Regions from separate parts of the Paenibacillus sp. M-152 genome, predicted to be linked through region 3. Evidence: riboswitches for the same ligand, from Rfam matches in the RefSeq annotation. Region 3 holds a riboswitch; each other region holds the start of a gene.
What was found. Region 3 has a riboswitch for thiamine pyrophosphate ahead of tenA (thiaminase II). Riboswitches for the same ligand answer to the same signal wherever they lie in the genome.

Region 1: another riboswitch for thiamine pyrophosphate. It lies ahead of thiC (phosphomethylpyrimidine synthase ThiC); the one in region 3 lies ahead of tenA (thiaminase II).
Region 2: another riboswitch for thiamine pyrophosphate. It lies ahead of EGM68_RS13955 (thiamine phosphate synthase); the one in region 3 lies ahead of tenA (thiaminase II).
Region 4: another riboswitch for thiamine pyrophosphate. It lies ahead of EGM68_RS02595 (ABC transporter substrate-binding protein); the one in region 3 lies ahead of tenA (thiaminase II).

Annotation. Positions count from the first base shown of each region.
Region 1 is NZ_CP034141.1:919,985-924,402, reverse strand. It holds gene EGM68_RS25630 (hypothetical protein) at 64-216, shown strand; gene thiC (phosphomethylpyrimidine synthase ThiC) at 422-2,197, opposite strand; TPP riboswitch at 2,420-2,531, opposite strand; gene EGM68_RS04205 (IclR family transcriptional regulator) at 2,648-3,391, opposite strand; gene EGM68_RS04200 (alpha/beta hydrolase) at 3,690-4,418, shown strand, end outside.
Region 2 is NZ_CP034141.1:3,224,615-3,229,032, forward strand. It holds gene EGM68_RS13935 (ThiF family adenylyltransferase) at 1-113, opposite strand, end outside; gene EGM68_RS13940 (thiazole synthase) at 110-877, opposite strand; gene thiS (sulfur carrier protein ThiS) at 880-1,083, opposite strand; gene thiO (glycine oxidase ThiO) at 1,080-2,228, opposite strand; gene EGM68_RS13955 (thiamine phosphate synthase) at 2,285-2,878, opposite strand; TPP riboswitch at 3,209-3,317, opposite strand; gene EGM68_RS13960 (ABC-F family ATP-binding cassette domain-containing protein) at 3,403-4,418, opposite strand, start outside.
Region 3 is NZ_CP034141.1:4,591,264-4,595,681, reverse strand. It holds gene thiD (bifunctional hydroxymethylpyrimidine kinase/phosphomethylpyrimidine kinase) at 1-381, opposite strand, end outside; gene thiM (hydroxyethylthiazole kinase) at 378-1,223, opposite strand; gene tenA (thiaminase II) at 1,249-1,938, opposite strand; TPP riboswitch at 2,073-2,174, opposite strand; gene EGM68_RS19990 (NAD-dependent malic enzyme) at 2,238-3,965, opposite strand; gene EGM68_RS19985 (glycosyltransferase) at 4,363-4,418, shown strand, end outside.
Region 4 is NZ_CP034141.1:573,718-578,135, forward strand. It holds gene EGM68_RS02585 (ABC transporter permease) at 1-214, opposite strand, end outside; gene EGM68_RS02590 (MTH1187 family thiamine-binding protein) at 211-504, opposite strand; gene EGM68_RS02595 (ABC transporter substrate-binding protein) at 1,019-2,062, opposite strand; TPP riboswitch at 2,259-2,368, opposite strand; gene EGM68_RS02600 (pyridoxamine 5'-phosphate oxidase family protein) at 2,639-3,073, shown strand; gene EGM68_RS02605 (bifunctional 2',3'-cyclic-nucleotide 2'-phosphodiesterase/3'-nucleotidase) at 3,291-4,418, shown strand, end outside.

The DNA.
Region 1 (4,418 bases), 2.2 Mb from region 3:
TATACAGACGTCCTAAGCAACTCAATCTGAATTTGACAATATGGAATTGGAGGAATGACCCACATGAATACAATGAACTTAACTGTCCACACCCTGATGCCCTTTCACCACCAATACCAACGTGCCAACGCGGTGAGTATGCAGAAGAAAGAAGATAGCTCGGAGAAGAAGCTCAGCTTTCAGGACATTTTGAATGAAAAAATGGGTAAAAAATAAAGCTCCGTTAATCCGGTGCATATCTCGCTTTACATAAGCTGAAAAGCCGTAGTTTTCTACATCGACTGTAGAGAACCACGGCTTTTTGCTATCTCACGCGTTTCTAAACCTAAACTCATACATTCATGGAAATAAACCTCTGACGAGCTTAACTGTACTATTTGTTGAGGCTTCCCAGTTGATTGACTTTCGTATCGCTACCGATTTATCGCTCGCCATCCCGATACTGCTCTGCCTTCTCACGCATCCCGGCGACGACGGCTTCCTCGGTATTCAGTTTCTTATCTGCCGCATAGGCACGAATGTCCTGTGTGATACGCATACTGCAAAACTTAGGACCGCACATCGAGCAAAAGTGTGCTTCCTTGGCCCCCTCTGCCGGTAGTGTTTCATCATGGTAGGACAAGGCCCGCTCAGGGTCAAGCGAAAGATTGAACTGATCGTGCCAGCGGAATTCAAAACGCGCCTTGGACAAAGCATCGTCCCGCTGCTGTGCACGTGGATGGCCCTTCGCCAGATCGGCAGCATGTGCGGCAATTTTGTAGGTAATAACTCCCTCGCGGACATCATCCTTGTTCGGCAGACCCAAGTGCTCCTTCGGCGTAACATAGCACAGCATGGACGTCCCGAACCAACCGATCATGGCCGCCCCGATAGCTGAGGTAATATGATCATATCCTGGTGCGATATCCGTCGTCAGCGGTCCTAAAGTATAAAAGGGAGCCTCCTTACAAATTTCCATTTGTAAATCCACATTCTCCTTGATTTTGTGCATAGGGACATGTCCCGGCCCTTCAATCATGACCTGGACATCATGCTTCCATGCGATTTGCGTTAGCTCGCCCAACGTCTTCAGCTCTGCAAATTGTGCTTCATCATTCGCATCATAGATACTACCCGGACGCAGACCATCCCCGAGAGAAAAGGCCACATCGTAGGTTTTCATAATTTCACAGATTTCTTCAAAATGCGTATACAAAAAGTTCTCCTGATGGTGCGCAAGGCACCAAGCTGCCATAATCGACCCGCCCCGGGATACAATTCCCGTCATTCTATTCGCCGTCATCGGTATATATCGCAGCAATACTCCCGCATGAATTGTAAAATAGTCCACTCCTTGCTCCGCCTGCTCAATCAGTGTGTCTCGATACAGCTCCCACGTCAGCTTCTCTGCTTCGCCGTTCACCTTTTCCAGTGCCTGATATAGCGGCACCGTCCCAATCGGTACGGGTGAATTCCTAATAATCCATTCACGCGTTGTGTGGATATTACGACCTGTGGACAGGTCCATGACGGTGTCTGAGCCCCAGCGTACCGCCCAGGTCATCTTCTCCACTTCCTCCTCGATGGAGGACGTAACCGCGGAATTTCCAATGTTTGCATTGATCTTCACGTGAAAATGGCGCCCTATGACCATGGGCTCGCTTTCCGGGTGATTGATATTTGAAGGTAAAATGGCTCGTCCAGCCGCCAACTCCTGCCGCACAAACTCGGGCTCCACTCCTTCACGGATCGCCGCAAATTCCATTTCAGGCGTAATGATCCCTTGCCGCGCATAATGCATTTGCGTCACAGTGCGCCCTTGTGAAGCCCGAAGCGGACGGTTAGTCACGCCGGGAAATTCCACTGTTTCCCGTTTGGAGCCGGGTTTCAGTCCATTATCCTCCGGCTTGACGGCGCGGCCCGCGTAAGCCTCCACATCCCCCCGTTCCAGTGCCCAAGCTCGCCGTAATGGTGGCAAGCCCTGACGAATATCTACCTGATAGGCTTCATCTGTCATCGGACCGCTGGTATCGTACACACGCAGTGGCTCATGATACTCTATCCCCTGCGGCGTATGTGTGGGATGCAGCGCGATTTCACGCTCTGGCACGGCAATGTCCGGCCGAGAACCTTGAATATACACCTTGCGGCTCCCCGGGAAAGAATTAACCCTACTGGATTGCTCCGCACTTGTCTTCTCTACTGCTGTTGATTTCATTCCTGTTTCTTTTGTTCCTTCGGTTTCCATCGATTTCATGATCCATTCCTCCCGTATCGTTGAAATGACACACCGATCCGGAACCATTCCGAGGGTGGCGCTGATCTATGCAAAAAAGCCGGTTCCCTAGGGAACCGGCTAATCAAACGAGGCAGCTATCCAGACAGCACGCACATGGAATAAAACCCTATGCGTCACCGCAGACAGCAGCTGCGTATACATTTCAATGGCCGATTACTTCCCTACGCTGGTATGATCCAGATCAGGTGCAAAGGGTCCGGAATCTTGCCCGATTCCATCTCAGCCTGCATTACAGGCTCCCCCAGTAACTGTGATACTTTCTATTCACATGAATTGGCGGCTATAACAGACATCCGCCATCTCTATCAGACTACTTTAAATTTATAGCTTTGGCAACCCTTGTATGATTTCCTTTTGTATTGATTACTGTTACGGGAGCATAAGCCCCATTTCCTTAGCTGCTTCGATCAAAACCGGAGCAAAATCATGCAGCGTCTCAGGCGCAAGTCGACTGACCGGGCCGGATACAGATAAAGCCGCCGCGACCTGCCCCTTTCGGTTCACAATAGGCGCGGCCACAGCCGCAGCTCCTGGCTCACGTTCTTCATAGCTAGTCGCATACCCCTTCTCGCGAATGTCCTGCAGCTGGGCTTTATATACCTCAGTATCTACTGAGGGAGGCCATTCTTCACTGCTTAGCAGTACCTCCAGCTCCTGTGGCGGCATAAAGGCCGCCAGCACCTTGCTGGAGGCTCCCACAGCCAGCGGCATACGCGCTCCCACGGGAGCAACCCTGCGGATCGCCTGATTGCTCTGCACGGCTTGTATGCGAATACGCATGCTTCCATCCCGCAGGTACAAGCTGACCGTCTCCCCTAAGCGATCACGCAGTCCTTCCATTGCAGGCTGTAACAACACCGCCGGCTCATCGCTTTGGGACAGATGCGTCGACAGCTCCCATATGCGAAAACCAAGCCGATATTTTTCCGTTTCGGCATTCCGAACGACAAATCCCCGATCCTCTAGCGTAGTCAAAAGACGATGAACAGTGCTTTTATGTAGACCAATTTGGGAGGCAATCTCCGTTAGACCAAGATCAGATTCTGCGGTAAAACACAGCAGTATATCAAGTGCACGCTCTACAGCGCGGACGGTTAATTTACGGTCTTCCATCGTGAACCGCTCCTCTTGTATCCATATTCGTTTCACACTATGAAACATGGTTACATAAATTATATAGAATAGTCGCGGCTACTGTAAACCGATGTTTTTGTGACAACCATATTACAGAACAAGAACAAACATCGACAATTCTTTGCATCATTTTTACTTTTCCGGTTCAGACGTTGACTTTGGATAATACCCATCATACGATAATAGGTATCTATACGGACATACCCTACTATTTTCAAGTGGAATTATACCTAAATTTTATGATTCGAAGATCAATTCTATATAAGGAGGCTCTTACATGATTTCGACATCCCAGCGCAACGCTCAGCTACAGACCGCTGTTCAGGAGCCGTCCACCCCACTCTTTAATCCCCGTATGCTGCGGTTCAAGCACGTTGTGATTGCTCTGCTGCTGTCGGTCGTATTTTTTCTATTGTTTTGTTTTATTGCCTTGCATGCTTACATCGCCTGGGTGCTTACGAATCCCACCGTCGCGCCATTATACTCTAATCCGATGCAGGCCAAAGGTATGCCTTATGAGGAAGTCAGCTTCCCAGCCAAGGATGGTAGCCGCATGGTACAAGGCTGGTATATCCCGGCAGATCAATCGCGGAAAACCATAATTTTTAGTCATGGCTATGGAGCTAACCGCGAAGAAAGCTGGATTCCCATGTATGATCTGGCGCATTATGCCCATAGCTTGAACTTTAATGTGGTCATGTTCGATTACGGATTTGCGTCACAAAACAGCAAGGCCGTCGCAACCGGAGGCAAGGCAGAATCCCAACAGCTTCTTGGGGCCATCCAGCTTGCAAAACAACGCGGCTCGTCGGAAATTATTGTATGGGGCTTCTCTATGGGAGCAGGAACCGCTCTTCAGGCGGGTTTGCAAACCAAAGATGTGGACGCGATGATTTTGGACAGCACCTTCCTACTGGAACCGGATACGCTCTACCATAACATTCACAATCAAATTAATTTGCCGAGACATCCATCTTTGGAAATACTGGAGTTGCTGTTTCCAGTC
Region 2 (4,418 bases), 1.4 Mb from region 3:
TGAGAGGAAGCAAGCCGGCGTTGGCCTGCAGGCCCAAAGGGTGCAAACCTTTCCTGTCTGGAATAACGGTCACTTTGTGGTGGTTCAGGAGCAGATTTTTTAGTAATCCTCATCCCTGAACCATGCCTTCTATCGGACTGCTTGCTGAGGCATAACGTTTTACAGGAATCATCCCCGCCTCAAATCCATATCTGCCTGCACGTACAGCCAGCTTCATGGCCTCAGCCATTTTCACAGGATTCTTCGCTCCTGAGACAGCTGTATTCAGCAGAACACCATCTGCTCCCAACTGCATTGCCATTGCTGCGTCACCAGGTGAGCGAATACCAGCATCGACAATGACCGGAACTTCCGCTTGCTCGATAATCAACTCTAACGAAAACGGATTGAGCAAACCATGTCCTGTACCAATCGGCGACGCTCCAGGCATTACGGCATGTACTCCAAGCTCTTGCAACCTCTTCGCTAGTATCACATCATCCGATATGTAGGGTAGCACGACAAAGCCTTCCTCTAGCAACTTTTCACTAGCTTTCAATGTTTCAAAAGGATCAGGCAACAGCGTCTTGCTATCCCCAATGACTTCTACCTTAATCATATCGCACAAGCCGGAGGCTTTTGCCAACTTGGCAATACGGATTGCCTCCTCTGCTGTTGTTGCCCCCGCTGTGTTGGGAAGAAGTGTATACCGGCTCAAATCCAGTGTATCGAGAAAATGCTGCTTATCCCGTTCCTCCAAATTCAGTCTGCGCACAGCGAACGTTAATATTTCCGTCTCAGCAGCCTCTACGGCTTGGGATTGGATATCCAGATCCGAAAATTTCCCTGTTCCTAGCAACAGCCTTGAGGTAAAAGATGCTTTTCCAATGGTTAACATGATCAACCGCCTCCTACAAAATGTACGATTTCTAGGCAATCTCCATCCTTAAGTACCGTTTCATGATGATCTTCACGGGTCAATATATGCCGATTCAGCTCTACCACTACGGTTTTCACCTTTAAATCAAGTTCATGCAGCAATTGATCCACACGAGTGATTCGATTGGAAATGGTCATGCTCTGTCCGTTAATGGTCAGCTTCATAAGCTTTCCTCCTTGAAAAGTTCAGAAGAAAATTTACTTATTCCAAGTCCAGCTGCACCAGCCCCTTTAAGCATAGCTGCCATCGCTCGCCCAGTCGCATCACTAAGCAGGACACCGTTGCGATAATGCCCGACTGCAGCATAGACGCCCTCTACCCCAGGAACAGGACCAATGAAAGGACGCTCCGCAGTTGCCTGCGGACGCAAGCCTGCCCATGCACGTACAAAAGAAGCTTCCTGTACACGCGGTAACCAGGCAGATGCACGTGCTAACAACCCCTTTAAGCCTCCTACGGTCACCTCTTTGTCATATTGATGCGAAAGACTTGTGGCACCAATCCAAAGCTCGTTATTCTGTTTAGGCACGAGGTAAATATCGTCAGCATAAATGGTATAATCCAACGGATGATCCTTCAAGGAGACTGCTACCGCTTCGCCCTTGACCGGGTATAGTGGATAATCAAACCCAATTTGTTCTAGCAAGTTCAAGCTGTCCAAGCCTGCGGCAATCACGACCTGATCGCAGGAAAAAAAACCACTATCCGTTCGCACACCACAAACTCGACCATCCTGTATGACCAGTTCCTCAGCTTGAGTTCCAGACCATATTGTTGCTCCCAGCACCGCAGCTGCCCCTGCATAAGCACGGCAAAGCTGGACAGGAGACACTTGTGTCTCCTTTGATCGGTAGATAGCCCCAATTACTTGATCTGCCAAGCCCGGAATCCGTCGGGCCAACTCCTTGGCATCCCACCAAATGGGACGATCATCCTCTCGCATATTCGCAGCATTCCAGCGTTTTTGGCCCTCTGCTTCCGAACGAAATGGGGTCACAAATCCTCCTGTACGAAAGTCCACTGAAATACCCGATAAACGTTCCAAATCACAGACAAGGTCAGGGAATGCATCTCGACTTGTACGGGCAAATCGTGCCAGCTCAAGGTCTGCAAACTCTTCACTTTCCGCTGCCAGCATTCCCACCGCTGCTCCTGATGCTCCCTCACCAGGGATCCATCGTTCCAGCATGATCGTACTACGTCCCTCCTTAGCCACATGATAAGCAATGGAACTGCCGATCACACCTCCGCCTATGACCAAGCATTCAGCGTGTCCTATCGCTTTTTTCTCTGTATGTGTCTTTGACATATGTTCCGTGTCTCCTCTCCAGTGAGCTTCTGCTTTCCCTTCGTCTTGTTTTCTTGCTACAGGTCGTGAACTACAAGATCTACCATTCGCCTATATTCCATCGCTGCTGCAACGGGTGACTTTGCTTGCCATATACCAGACATCACCGCAATTCCGCTTGCTCCAGCATGATAAAGCTCTGGAACATGATGGGGTTGTATGCCTCCCAGCGCTATCACCGGAATGTCCGACAATCTGCAAATGCGTTCAAGCTGTGCTATACCCCGCGGTACAAGACCGGCTTTACAATGGGTCTCATATACATGACCAAATAGTACATAGTCTGCTCCAGCCTGCTCGGCGGTCTGCACCTCCTCCAAGGAATGTACAGACACTCCACAGCGTGTACCCTCTGAAAGTAGACTTTTCGCATCCACCACAGATAACCCATTAGCTGGAAGCTGGACAGCTCCTGCCGAGGTAAGTAAAGCTACGTCCACGCGGTCATTTACTACAATTTGCCGCAAAGGAACTTCCTGCTTGATCATGCTACGAGTCAAAGAAAGCAAAGCAGAGGCACCCTTCTGTTTCGAACGTGCGTGTACATAATGAATATAAGGACAAATAGCGGCAGCCACTTGGGGTACATTCACACAGGAGACACTTTCCATCGTAATTACGTGTAATTCGATCTCATTTTCACCTCACTTGGACTAAAGAATATGAACTTGTGTTATAAAAAAATCGTATTAGCTGAATCTATATTGTTTTAGCTCCATATTGGGTAATATCATACGGAGCCAGCCACATGTACCAGCAATAATGAAAGGAGATTATATGTAAATCCATCTACGGAAACTCGAACAAATGAAGATGAACGAAACGCAAAAAGCCACTTCCCAAAGGAAGTGGCTTGACAAACGTTCAAAATCAAACGGACTATTATATCCGTAAACGTATATCGTTCCCTGCGCAAACAAAAGTAAAGAGCTACTACCTTGTTTGTACAGTACTCACTTCCCTACGCTGGCATAACCCAGATCAGGTACAAAGGGTCCGAAATCCATTTATTTCGTCTCAGCCGCATGGGCGGCTCCCCTAGTGTGACTATTTTATTGTATCAGCTAAAGATAGCTTAGCATATTTTCCTAATTCTGCAAACCCCACCTTGTATGAAATCTGTCAGAACTGGATTTTAGTTAACTTTACTAGACCACTCTTCTACATTCCACGTTTTGGTTACCCAATCCTCGTAAAAGTCCGGTTCGTGGGATACAAGCAATACGGTCCCTTTGTATTCCTTCAAAGCGCGTTTGAGTTCATCCTTTGCTTTGACATCCAAGTGGTTGGTGGGCTCATCAAACAGTACCCAGTTACTCTCACGCATTAACAGTTTACAAAGGCGGACTTTAGCCTGTTCTCCACCACTAAGCGCAGACAGAGGCCGCGTGATATGCTCATTCTTCAAACCACAACGCGCCAAATGCGCTCGTACTTCATGCTGATTCAAATGTGGAAATTCATTCCATACATCGTCAATCGGTGTAATTTTCTCTGCCTTTACTTCCTGCTCAAAATAAGCGGGCTGCAAGAAATCTCCTTGATAGGTTTTTCCGCTGATTGGAGGTATTTTCCCCAGAATGGTTTTGAGTAACGTAGACTTACCAACACCATTGCAGCCTACAATTGCGATCTTTTCGCCACGTTCGATCGTCATGGACATTTTAGGCAAAAGGGCATGAGTATAGCCAATTTCAAAATCAATACCCTCAAAAACTGTTTTCCCGCTTGCACGGGCTTCTTTGAACTGAAAGGTTGGCTTTGCGGCTTCTTCTGGCTTATCAATACGTTCGATTCGATCAAGCTGCTTTTCACGGCTTTTTGCACGACCTGATGTAGATGCGCGCGCTTTATTGCGCTGAATAAAATCTTCCTGTTTCTTAATATATTCCTGCTGCTTCTCATATGCATCAATATGCTGGGCTTTGTTCAGATCCGCCATTTCAAGAAACTTTTCATAGTTAGCTGAATAACGGGTCATCTTAGCAAATTCAAGATGGTAGATTACATTAACGACTTGGTTCATAAATTCAGTATCATGTGAAATTAGGATAAAAGCATAGGGATAATCCTTCAAATATCGCGTAAGCCACTCAATATGCTCCACATCCAAATAGTTGGTAGGCTCATCCAGCAGCAATACATTTGGCT
Region 3 (4,418 bases):
CGCCTGCACCGCTTCCGGTTGCAACAGCTTTGCGCCCCCTTTGGCAATCATTACAGGATCGACGACAACCTTTTCCCAGCCGAACTTTCGAATTTGCTCGGCCACAAGGCGGATGATGCCCGCGTCAAACAGCATGCCAGTCTTCAGGGCATCGACTCCAAGATCTGATCCTACAGCTTCGATTTGCTGCGCTGTTGCTTCCTGTGGCAACGGATATACACCGTGAACTCCCAAGGTATTTTGTACCGTAATGGCTGTAATAGCCGACATGCCGTATACGCCAAGCTCCTGAAAGGTTTTGAGATCGGCTTGAATTCCAGCTCCGCCGCCGCTGTCTGAACCGGCAATCGTCAGCGCTCTCGGTACATGCACGTCTCTCATCGCGCACCACCTGTTGTACTTGTTCCAGCTTCACGGATCGTGACATGCCCCTCCAGCGAACCAGTATGTAGTTTGGCAAGCTCGTCGAGAAAGGCTATCTGGAAGCTGCCTGGCCCCAGTTTTGCGGTATGTGCTGCGGCTCGGGAAGCTGCTGCACCGTAAAATGCCAAACCTGCTGTACCTGCGAGCAGCAGGTTGGGTTCAATTGCTGCAAACGCACCCAACACAGAGGTCAGCAGGCAGCCTGTTCCGGTTACCTTCGTAAGCAGCGCGTCTCCGCCACTAATCAATCGTACTTCGACCCCATCGGTGATGACGTCCTCTTTTCCAGTGATGACAACCATGGTATGGAGCGTTTGTGCAGCCCGAACTGCCAGATCGACATTACTGCTGTCAGCACTGTTGCCTGCATCTACCCCTTTAATCTCTCGGACTTCTCCGATTAGATGGGCGACTTCGGCTGCATTGCCTCGCACTAGTGAGATTTTTACTTCTTTTAGGATCCGCAGTGCTGACTCGGTTCTAAAGCTCGTCGCTCCCGCACCAACCGGATCCAGCAGAACTGGAACACCATGAGCATTCGCTGATTGTCCAGCAATGATCATGGCATCTACCAGCTCGCGGTTCAGCGTACCGATATTTAACACGACGGCGCCCGCTATTTTTGCCATATCTGCTACTTCCTCGGGTGCATAAGCCATCACCGGGGAAGCGCCCAGCGCATACAGGCCGTTGGCTGTAAAGTTGGTGACCACCACATTGGTTATATTATGAACGAGGGGGTTGCTATTTTGTACCTTTGTCAGGAGATCCGAATAACTTTGTTCCCATATACTCATCATGTTTATCCTCTCTCATCTCTACTGATTATTCCAAGACCGTAGCGCGCATCTGGACGGGCCATTGTTCCTGCTTATAAGCCATATCCCAGAACATATATTCCAGCTGGCAGCTTAGCATAAAATGCTCAATCATCCGCTCTTGCTCGGCAGCCGTGGCGACATTCGCCCAAGCATCCACACGCTCGCGATATTTGGATGTTACATCTTCAATCTGGTTTCCATAGAAACAAATCCACTCATAGAATGGATGAGACTCGTCCGGTCTTACCTCATCCATTAGCCTGCGTCCAATCTCAAGATATGTCCATGGACATGGCAGCAGCACGGCCATGATTTCTCCAAGACTACCTTCATGTGCGACTGTCAGCATATGGCGGATATAATGATGAGCGGACGGAGCGAGTGGATATCCCTGCATCTCTTCATAGGTGACACCTGCGATAGCACAAAAGTTTTGATGCGGATGAACCTCGCTGTTGAGAATAAAAGAGATCTGTTCGTTAAATACAGCCATATCCTCCCGGCTTGTGCTTTTGGAGATCGCGATGCCGTAAATCCGCATGTAGGCGTTCAAATATTCAAAGTCTTGTTTTACATAGTGAATCAGCTGCTCCTTTGTTAAATTTCCTTCAGCAATACCTCTCACAAAGGGATGCTCATAAATGGCTTGAAAAATGCCATCCGCCTGCCGACGAAGTTCTTGCGAAAAACTCATTTCCCCACCTCCAATAAAAATGGAGAACAAGAAGTCCCGTAAGATACAATTCTCGGAACAACGCCAAAAAGCCGCCCCGAAAACTGGAGCGGCTTCAACATAGGTTCAATGCGCAGAAAACGCTTGAAACCTTATATACGAAGGCTCCACTTTCCTACGCTAGTACGAACTAGATCAGGTTCAAAGGGTCCAAGTTCATTCTTGTCTCAGCCATAATGGCTCCCCTAGTGGACTTTCCTATTCTTTTGACTAATACTGTACATTCGTTCCTAGGTTATGTCAAACTGCTTTGATTCCAGTCAAGGATTATGAGGGTGCTGGATTACACTTTCCACGGCTTTGACCCTTACATATTCCGGTTTCCACATCGCATCCCGAATGGCTTGTTCAATATCTGAAATGTGTGCCTGAGCTACCTGATCCTGAATTGCAGCCTTCGCTACCGCAACCGCAACCGCGAACGAAACATCACGTAATTTTTGGATATGAGGCAGCAGTGCACCGCCAAGTTCATTCGAATCTACGGCGTTGGCAACGGAATCAGCTGCTGCGGTAAACATGGAAGGGGTGATTCTTTTGGCCTTGACCACAATTGCGCCCAGACCTAGCCCCGGGAAGACAAAGGCATTATTCGCCTGTCCAATTTCAAACTTCGTACCGTTATAGGTGACGGGCTCAAAGGGACTTCCGGTAGCAATCAATGCTTTGCCATCAGTCCATCGTATCAAATCTTCGGGTACCGCTTCAGCAAGGTTGGTAGGATTAGACATGGGCATAATGATCGGTCGTTCCACATGCTTTGCCATTTCCTTGATAATCTCTTCAGAAAAGGCACCCGCTACACCGGAAGTTCCAATTAAGATTGTGGGTTTTACCTGACGGATGACCTCCAGCAACGGTATTTTATCATCTTCCGATCGGGCCCATGAGCTGATTTCTTCCTTTTTACGCACATATGGTTTCTGATAATCCAGTACATCTTCCATATCGTCTGTTAACAGTCCGCGATAATCAAAGGCCCAAAATGCCTTGAATGAATCTTCTTCAGGAAGCCCGTCCTCGATCATTGCACCCCGTATTTGGTCGGCGTTACCGATTCCTGCTGCCCCTGGACCAAAGACAAGTATTTTTTGTTCACGTAGCGGAGTTTTAGTGACACCTACCGCCGAAACAATCGCAGCTAATGTCACTGCTCCTGTGCCCTGGATATCATCATTGAAGGTGAGAATGTTTTGACCGTACTTCCCTATAATGTGTCGTGCGTTCACGCTACCCACATCCTCCCAATGCAAAAGCGCCTTCGGGAATTGTGTTAACGTTTTGCTGATAAAGGTACCAATAAATTGATTATAGGCTTCCCCGCGAACTCGTTTATGGCGGTTTCCGATGTACAGGGGATCATTCAGCAGCTTCTCGTTATTCGTGCCGACATCCAGTACAATGGGCAGCACCCGCCCGGGGTGAATGCCTGCCGCAGCTGTATATACAGCGAGTTTGCCAATAGCAATGTTAATTCCCCCGACACCCCAGTCACCAATCCCCAAAATACTTTCCGAATCCGTCACGACGATCAGGTCAACATCCTCACTACTCAAACCGGTATTATAAAACGCCTGTCCAATACCGTTCGGATTATCTATCGATAAATATACGCCCCCAGGGCGGTTGTACTCATGGCTGTATTCTTGAATGGCGGTTCCTACAGTCGGTGTGTAGACTACGGGCAGCATTTCACTCAAATGGTCGGTTAGCAGTCGATAGTAGAGTACGATATTTCGATTGTGAAGGTCGTTAAGTGAGGCATTTTTACGCAGCATGGTGGGTTGTGCCAAGAATTGCTGATATGCCCGAACGCTCTGTTTCTCCAATGAAAGGACAGTGGGAGGAAGAATTCCTTCCAGGCCCAGTTCTTTGCGTTCTTCTTCTGTAAATGCCACTCCTTTGTTCAAAAGAGGGTTTGCTAGCACGTCCTTTCCTCGTAAGGGAGTAGATAATGACCCATCACGATTGACATGGAATGCTTCCATAAAAAGACCTTCTTTCCCTGTATTTTGATAATTATTCATGATGAAAGATGACATGTTATCCATAGTATGGACATGCAAATTGGTTTTATTCTTCTATTTATCTATGACAAAAAGACCATATATATATCTTCTTATTAATCTTATAGAACTAATTTCAGTTTCGGATTCATCTTGTAATTCGCACGTTTATAGTCCTAATGAATCAGGTCCAAATACTCTGTTTTTATCAAATATGAAAATAGATTTTTCTTCTCTTAAATGTTTATATATCAAGGGATGTGAGCTATTTTGTTAAGAAAATATGAAGTATTTGGACATTAATTTAATCTTGCTAAGCAAACATTTTTAATTCTTTTTCAACAAAATAGAATTATTCGGAGGAAAAGGAGAGGTTTGTGTGCAGGGACCTATAGCCATTTTTAGCGATAACAACAGGGCTATTGATTATCCCAA
Region 4 (4,418 bases), 1.8 Mb from region 3:
CAAGCGTCAGGCGAACCGTAGCCCATGTATGGGTGCCAAGCAACGCCGATTGCGCCATGCCCTCTTGTACGATTAGGGATGGAGCTGGCAGGAGCCAGGATTCAATATGTAAATAGTTAACCGCTCCCTGCCAAGCCGCTAAAAAGAAGAGGACCGCCACAAGGGGCGGCCATACGCTTTTCCACCAGGATGCGTTCTTGCCTTTCGGATTCATGGGCGATACTTCTCGGTCAGCTTGTTCATGCTGATGCCCTGTGGGTTATGTGCGATTTTGATCTGTGAAATGACGCTGGGACTTCCAGCTTCCGTCAAGGCCTCATGCATGTCTTTGACGACTTTCAGCAATTCGTCCAATTCGCCCTCCATTGTGGTATCCAATGGATTCACCTGATGCTTGACGCCGGAACGCTGAATGACCTCAATCGCCTTGTCTACATATGGATAAGAGTCTTCGTTATTAGGAGTTTTAGGGATGACTTGAATACTGAGCAATGTGTTAGCCATGCGAATTTCACCTGTCCTTTATTGTTTAAGTTATTAGGAAAATAAATTGGTTTAAGGCGGGGAGACCGCTTCACTGTTCATTTGATCTTACGATCGCTGTTGCCGTGGGATTCTTTGAATAAAATTTTAAAGGTAAGAATCCCCCTGAGCATATGCTTCCGAAGCTAGCTTTTCTAAAGAAAGCTTTCAGGCGAACGCTTCGCTTCTCCAGATTCAAATGAATCGCTACGCTGCCAATCGCCTTAAAAGCACTTTAGTTTTTTGATAGGTTGTGTGGCATTTTTACACACAAGCGCACCTGCTTTTGCGCTTAGATACTATGAGACTAAAGAATAAACCAAGTGGAGCGAGAGCGAAGCGGACGGAAAGGTGCTGTACAAGCGAAGCGGTCGCTTTTGTCCCCGGATTTTTACCCTGCTGATGCTTTAATCCGGAAATCCGGGGGCGGTGGCGATGGAAAGCATCATCCGTCCGCGTATTGGCACAAAGGCTACTTCAAGCTCTATTTACAAGATCAACGCTTGGGCAAGAAGTCGTTTGTGAAGGCCTTATCGACTTCCAAAGGTTTGCTGAGCAGCTTGCGTTCATACATCCAGTCCGAGTAGTTTTTCCATACCTCCGCTTTTTGTACGCCCCATTGCGGGGCATCGTCCTGATAACGCGGACTTAGCCATTTTTGACTAGCGAGTACCAGTTTTTTGTCCAGCTCCGGCACTGCTTTACTTAAGATATCTGCCGCTTCTTCTGGATGGGCGATAGTGTATTCATAGCCTTGCGCGGTAGCGTCCATGAACGCCTCAACCAGCTCAGGATCATTTTTTATCGTCTGTTCATTGCTCACAATTACAGGTGTATAGTAATCGAGGTTTTTGGAATAATCTTTTACATATAGCATATCCAATGGCTCACCTCGAAGCTTGGCCTCAATCCCGGTCCATGCGTAGAAAATCCAGGCAAAGTCAATATCCCGCTTCACGGCTGTAAAATAGTCTGCATTGCCCATATTGACGATCTTCACTTTGCTCACATCACCTTGGTCTGAATCCATGATGGATTTCATGACCGCTTCTTCTACAGGAGAACCCCAGCCGCCGTAACTTTTACCCTCGAAATCTTTCGGGCTTTTAATTCCGCGGTCTACCGGGGCTGCGAAGCCAGAGGTGTTATGCTGAATCACCGCAGCGATGGATACGAGCGGCACGCCTTGGATGCGAGCCTGAGTGACGCCTTCTTGATAGCTGATACCAAAAGGTGCAGCATTCGAAGCAACCATTTGGTCCGCCCCGCCTGAGCCTGGTTGAACAATTTGGACATTCAAGCCTGCTTTTTCGTAAAATCCTTTGTCCTTGGCGACATAGAGTCCTGTGTGATTCGTATTGGGTGTCCAGTCGAGCACGACTTTAACATCTTTGAGCCCCTTTGCCGAGGTAGACGTTGAAGTGTCGGCAGCAGGAGCCTCCTTTTGAGATGTAGGGGGATTGCCGCCGCAAGCGGTCAGAGTCAGAGCCATGAGCCACAGACTGATTAGACCCAGGCTTAACATTTTCATGCGCTTCATCGTTGTGTTCTCTCCTTTTTAATTACCCGTTATCCGTCCAATCAGACAGCTTATGTCCCCCATTTTCACAAAAATAACATCTGCCGGAATGCAATCTTTCCAACAACTTCATCTTCAACAAAAAAAGCGTCCCGGGATTCCGGGACGCTTGCGCTTGTATATACCAAAGTAAGGGATGTCCTGTTTTAATAAAAGGCACATCTTGCTTAAGCATTCCTACGCTGGCATTACCCAGATCAGGTTGTAAGGGTCAGTGTCTTGGGACACACTCTCAGCCGGCCGATTCCAGCACCCCTGGCATTGTATGGTTTAATGGGTTCGTTTATTCGGGTTTACTACGACGATTATATGCCTTGAAGGCGGGTCTGTCCAGCCTTAAGGAAGCGCTCACGGTTCATTTGCCGAACGACAGGGTACACTTTTACTGTGAGCTTTGATCTGAAAATGAACATGAATCATTCAGATCTGTTCTGGTCATGTTATTTTCAGAACAGCTACACTGTATGTTTAGGAGAGCTGGTGCCAAGTGGCATAGACTCTATAGAATTCTAATTCGTAAAAAGGAGTTGTTGTACTGTGGGTAAAACGGAGACATTGGATCGCAGTCAGCTGGAACAAGCCATTGTGAAGGCTTTGGATAACAACAAATTTTGCTCGTTAGGTACGGTAGAGGGCGGAAAACCGAAAGTACGCTATATGGCCCTTTTTAACGATGGAATGAACATTCATCTGGCGACGGATCGCAAAACACATAAAGTGGAAGAGCTAAAGAACAATCCGAATGCTTATCTGCTGCTGGGTTATGAAGTGGGTGGTACAAAGGAAGTCTTGGAAGTGGAGGCTACCGTCCAGGTTACAGCTGATGAGGGGTTACGCAAACAAGTGTGGAATGATTCTCTGAAAAAGTGGTTTTCCGGACCTGATGATCCCGATTATGTCATTTTAGACGTCAATCCGACTCGTATTGAGTATGTTGGTCAACAAACGGAGCGCCAGGTGTGGACGAAATAGAAACAATATAAACGGACAAGCCAGTAAATTTCCAACTTTTTCAGGAGATTTACTGGCTTTTTTGTGCGAAAAATAATTATTTTTTCATAAATATTTTAAGCAAATGACTACTCTTTTGTCCTACGTTGGATTAAAATAGGAATGGTGGGTTCAAAGCTTACATATATGTGCAAAAGTATGTATATGAGGCATACACCTTAATGAGGAGGGGTATATTTTGTTATTTCGTAAAAATTGGTTTAAAGGGTTTACAGCAGCAGTTGTAGCTTGTAGCCTGCTGATGTTTTCAGCCGCTCCATCCTGGGCAGCTAGCGATTCTCGCGATAGCGCTACGGTGAATCTGCGGATCATGGAAACGACGGATATTCATGGGGCACTGATGAATTATGACTACTATTCGGACAAAGAAACCAACGAATATGGCTTGGTTAGTACAGCTAGTTTGATCCAGAAGGCACGTAGTGAAACAAGAAACAGTATGTTGTTCGATAATGGTGATTTGCTGCAAGGCAATCCATTAGGCGATTATATGGCTCGCAATAAAACCTTTGAGAAAGAAGGCGGTGTTCATCCGGTCTACAAGATGATGAATTTAATGGGCTATGATGCAGCTACAGTGGGCAACCATGAATTCAACTACGGTCTCGACTTTCTGGACAAATCGCTCAAGGGAGCTGATTTTCCTTATGTAAATGCGAACGTTTATGTTGATAAAGGGGGGCAAGCTACTAAAAATTATTTCACCCCTTATCAGATTCTTGATAAAACAGTAATGGATGAGAAGGGCGAAGAGCATACACTCAGAGTGGGTGTCATCGGTCTGGTAACACCTCAAATTATGCAGTGGGATGAAGCCAATTTGAAGGATAAGGTCGTTACAAAGGATATTGTGGAAACAGCCAAAAAGTTTATTCCACAAATGAAAACAGAAGGGGCTGACATTATTGTCGTACTTGCACATACAGGCTATGAAGATGTGCCGCAAACGCCAATGATGGAAAATGCCGTTAAATATTTGAGCAAGGTAGACGGAATTAACGCGATTCTGTTTGGGCATGCTCACAAATCTTTCCCAAGCTCAGATTTTAAAGATATGAGCGGATTAGATTTGGACAAAGGAACTATTAATGGTGTACCGGCTGTAGAAGCTTCTTCTTGGGGCAAGGATCTAGGCATTATTGATCTGAGCCTGGAAAAGAAAAACCGTGAGTGGAACGTCATCGACTCTCAGTCTCAAGTGCGTCCGGTTGTAAGTACCACCAATCAGGCTGCGCAGTTTATTCCTGAATTTAAACTAGTTGATGCGATTAAAGAAGAGCATCAAGGAACGCTAGATTATATTCGT